DNA from 2 places in the Streptomyces sp. NBC_01445 genome. Region 2 is predicted to be linked to the other one. Evidence: riboswitches for the same ligand, from Rfam matches in the RefSeq annotation. Region 2 holds a riboswitch; the other holds the start of a gene.
The links. Region 2 has a riboswitch for cobalamin ahead of OG574_RS40380 (HoxN/HupN/NixA family nickel/cobalt transporter). Riboswitches for the same ligand answer to the same signal wherever they lie in the genome.
Positions count from the first base shown of each region.

Region 1 (2,193 bases), 1.3 Mb from region 2:
ACGCAGGTCTGCTCCGGCGCCGTCATGGGCTCGGGCCTCGGCCGCAAGGGCGGCGTCGTCCGCTGGTCGACCGCGACCCGCATGTTCATCGCCTGGGGCCTGACCCTGCCGGCCGCCGGTCTGGTCGGCGCGGGCGCCGAGTTCCTCACCAAGCAGGGCTCGTGGGGCGTCGCCGTCACCGCGCTGCTCCTGATCGCCGGCGCGGGCACCATCTGGGCGCTGTCCCGGCGCAACTCGATCGACCACACGAACGTCACGGACGACGACATCGACGGCGTCGACGTCCCGGACGAGCCCGCCGGCGTCGTGACCACCGCGATCGCGGCCGTCACCCCGCCGCCCGCCGGCACGGTCGCGGACCTGGCCACCGACGTGAAGACCACCATCCCCGCCTCGCCCGCCCCGCCCTCGGCGGAGCCCGCGCGCCCGGCCACGGTCTAAGGAAGCAGCAGCGCTATGCACATCGACTGGGCAGCACTCGGCTCCGTGTTCGGAGTCAGCCTCGTGATCACGGTGGCCCTCGTGGGCCTGTTCACCCTCGGCATCGTCGGCCTCACCAAGCGGGAGTCGGCGGCGGCCCAGGGCAACTCGGCGGCGCTGGCCGTCTCCGGCGCGTACGCCTGCTTCGCCCTGTGCGCGGCGGCCGTCGGGTACGGGATCTTCCTGATCGTCGCCTGACCGGAGGTAACCGGCAGGAGTGCGGGGTGCGGGACGCGAAGGCGTCCCGCACCCCGCTTCGTGTGGGCCTCAGCACACTCTCCCTTCGCAGGTCAACGGCAAGTTGACGGGCGTTCGCGGGGCGTGGTGGACTTCCGGGGCCATCTACGGCAGCAGGAGAGGAAGCCGGTGCGAATCCGGCGCGGTCCCGCCACTGTCACCGGGGAGTGATCCCCGCGAGCCAGGAACTCTCGCCGCCGGTCTCTTCCAACCAGGGCGTGGACACCCTGAGTGAGGACATATCGCCATGCGCGGCTGCCAGTTGCGGGTGCTCCCGCCGAGAACGAGTACAAGGGTTCCCCTCGCCGTAGCGGCGGGCTGACCGTGCGGGCCGAGCGCGTCTTCGCGTACGGCAGCGCCGCCGGACTCCTCGGTGACCTCCTGATCGGCGATCCGCGCCGCGGGCATCCGGTCGCCGCGTTCGGGCGGGCCGCGGGCGCCGTCGAGCGCGTGCTGTGGCGTGACCACCGCGGGTGGGGCGCCGTGCACACCGCTGTGTGCGCCGGAGGCGCCGCCGTCGCCGGTGGCCTCGCCGCGCGCGCCGTGCGCCGCTCCCCCGCCGCCTCCATCGCGCTGACCGCCGCCGCCACCTGGGCGGTCGTCGGCGGTACGTCGCTGGGCCGCGAGGCGCGCGCCATCGGGGGCGCGCTGGCCGCCGGTGACGTGGACGCGGCGCGCGAGCGGCTGCCGCATCTGTGCGGGCGCGACCCGCAGGCCCTGGACGCGGACGGGATCGCGCGGGCCGTCGTCGAGTCCGTCGCCGAGAACACCTCCGACGCCGTCGTGGGCGCGCTCGTGTGGGGCGCCGTCGCCGGCATCCCCGGGCTCGTCGCGTTCCGCGCCGTGAACACGCTGGACGCCATGGTCGGGCACAAGTCGGCCAGGTACCGCCGCTACGGCTGGGCCTCCGCGCGCCTCGACGACGTGGCGGGCTGGCCGGGGGCGCGGCTGACCGGCGTGCTCGCCGCTGTCGCGGGCGGCCGTCCGCGCGGCGCGCTCACGGCGTGGCGCGAGGACGCGCGGCTGCACCCGAGCCCCAACGCCGGTGTCGTCGAGGCCTCGTTCGCGGGGGCGCTCGGAGTGCGGCTCGGGGGCACGTTGTCGTACGGCGGGCGGGTCGAGCACCGGCCCGTACTGAACGCGTCGGGCCGGGCCGTGGAGACCGCCGACGTCGAGCGGGCGGCGCGGCTCTCGCGGCGCGTGAGCTGGCTGGCCCTCGGCGTGTGTGTCGCGGGGCGGGCACTGTTGCGGAGGGGAAAGTCGTGAGTGGTGGCGGACTGCTGGTGGCAGGGACCACGTCCGATGCCGGGAAGAGCGTCGTCACCGCGGGGATCTGCCGGTGGCTGGTGCGGCAGGGGGTGAAGGTCGCGCCGTTCAAGGGGCAGAACATGTCCCTCAACTCCTTCGTGACGCGCGAGGGCGCCGAGATCGGGCGGGCGCAGGCCATGCAGGCGCAGGCCGCCCGCGTCGAGCCGA
Region 1 covers NZ_CP109485.1:7,593,208-7,595,400, reverse strand. Annotated here, with positions in the region: gene OG574_RS34545 (inorganic phosphate transporter) at 1-441, shown strand, start outside; gene OG574_RS34540 (hypothetical protein) at 457-678, shown strand; cobalamin riboswitch at 789-930, shown strand; gene OG574_RS34535 (cobalamin biosynthesis protein) at 1,042-1,983, shown strand; gene OG574_RS34530 (cobyric acid synthase) at 1,980-2,193, shown strand, end outside.
Region 1: it holds a riboswitch for cobalamin, as region 2 does, so the genes downstream of both, OG574_RS34535 (cobalamin biosynthesis protein) here and OG574_RS40380 (HoxN/HupN/NixA family nickel/cobalt transporter) in region 2, are expected to answer to the same signal.

Region 2 (2,193 bases):
GGACGCCCACGAGCTCGATGGTGCCGATCAGGAACGCGACGGCGATCGACAGGCCGGTGATGGCCAGGTTGTAGAACACCTTGCGCACCGGGTTCGAGAACGCCCACTGGTACGCGAAGTTCATGAACGTCCCGTCCAGGGTGTCGAACAGGCTCATACCGGCGGCGAACAGGAGCGGCAGGCACAGGATCGCGTACCAGGGCAGTCCGGCCGCCGCGCCGCTGCCCGCCATCACCATCAGCGTGACCTCGGTCGCCGTGTCGAAGCCGAGGCCGAAGAGGAAGCCGAGCGGGTACATCTGGCCCGGGCGGGTGATGGACTTGGTGAACCGGCCGAGGACCCGGTTCATGAACCCCCGTGAATCCAGGTGCTGTTCGAGCTCCGCCTCGTCGTACGAGCCCGCGCGCATCGCCCGGAACACCCGCAGGATCCCCACCAGGGCGACGAGGTTGAGCGCCGCGATGAGGTAGAGGAAGGACCCGGAGATGGTGGTGCCCATGACGCCGAGCGTCTGATGGGTGGCGGACCCCTCGTTCATGATCCGCCCGGCGAGCTGGGTGCCTCCGGCGATCAGCGCGGCGAGCACGACCACGACGCTGGAGTGGCCGAGCGCGAACCAGAACCCCACCGACACCGGGCGCTTGCCGTCGGCCATCAGTTTGCGGGTGGTGTTGTCGATCGCGGCGATGTGGTCCGCGTCGAACGCGTGCCGCATCCCCAGGGTGTACGCGGTGACGCCGAGGCCGATGCCGAAGGCCTTCGACCCCACCTCGTAGTGCTCCGGCACGACGAGCAGGAACAGCACGCCGAACGCGACGACATGGAGTGCGGCGATCACCGCGAGGAGCCCGGCGGTGCGGACGGTGTCCTCGCGCCGCCAGTGGAACGCGTCGCGTCCGGTCGCCGGGGACTTTACGGGCAGGGCCATGCGGTCACGCTCCAACACCTCGTGGAATCACTTCGTGAGATGCCGTGGCCGGTCTCCTGGCTGACGGGTGTCCGCGTCCGCCCCTGCCTTCCCAGCTGCGCGCGGCAGCCAGTGGCGTAGTGGGGCAAGGCGTCCCGAGTCGTCTCGTTGCCGAGGGACCCGGGGCCCGATCACAGTGGCGAGGGCCGCTTCGGTCTGAGTCCTTTGAGGGACCGTCACCGAATTCCCGAGCACCACGGCCCGCCCACAGTAGAGGCCGGTCGGCGACGCCTGCAAGGCTGCACAGCTGCGTAGGTGTGCGCGGGTATTCAAGATCACATCGGTGGCTGCGAGGATAGGGCCATGCATCTCGTCCCTGCCGAGCGCGCCGACCGCCGCACGATCGACGGCCACCGGGTCTGCGAAGCCATCGCCGCCATCGGTGAGCCAGGACATGTCCGCGCCTGGGCCGACCGGTTCTCCCTGCTCGCCGATCCCCGCCGCCTCGCGCTGCTCCTCGCGCTGTACCGGGCGGGGCCGCTGGCCGTGTCGGATCTCGCCGTCGCGACGGGCATGAACGACCCGGCGGTCTCGCAGGCGCTGCGGCTGCTGCGCGCGGCCGGAGTGGTCGAGGGGGAGAAGGAGGGCAGGATCGTGCGTTACCGCGTCGTCGACGCGGCGACCGCGGACCTTCTCGAGCACTGCGCGACGGACGGCGCGCACTGACACGTGCGCGCCGTCGTGGCCGGCTGCTCTGTCCTTCAGCGGGTTCTTGCGAGGAACCCCGGTCGTTCGCGCCCGGGAGGAATCGCATCCACGGGGTGCGACGCGGAGCGTCGCCGTGACGTGCCGCAGGCCATCACGGCCGCGGAGCGGCCGGGGGCGTTCCGGCGGAGCCGGGCTACGGCGGTGTGCGCGGGCAGGGGCGGGGCAGGTTTCGCTCGCTCGGGTGAGGTGGGGCGAACGTGTGGTGGGGCTTCGTCCAGGTGTATAGGTTCGCTGATCGTGAAGCTGGTGGTGCGGGTGAAGCTGCTGCCGACGCCCGTACAGGCGGCGGCACTTGAGGCCACCCTGCACGCCTGCAACCAAGCGGCGACCTGGGCGGCCGAGGTTGCATTCGAGGAGAACGCGCGACGTCCACTGGAGCTCCGCAAGCACACCTACGCCGAGATCCGGGCCAGGTGGCAACTGGGCGCGCAGGCCGCCCAGCACGCCATCAAGAAGACCTGCGATGCCTACACCACCTTGAAGGCGAACCTGCGCAACGGTCGTTACGGGCGGCCCGG
Region 2 covers NZ_CP109485.1:8,849,919-8,852,111, forward strand. Annotated here, with positions in the region: gene OG574_RS40380 (HoxN/HupN/NixA family nickel/cobalt transporter) at 1-928, opposite strand, end outside; cobalamin riboswitch at 958-1,181, opposite strand; gene OG574_RS40385 (ArsR/SmtB family transcription factor) at 1,271-1,633, shown strand; gene OG574_RS40390 (RNA-guided endonuclease InsQ/TnpB family protein) at 1,913-2,193, shown strand, end outside.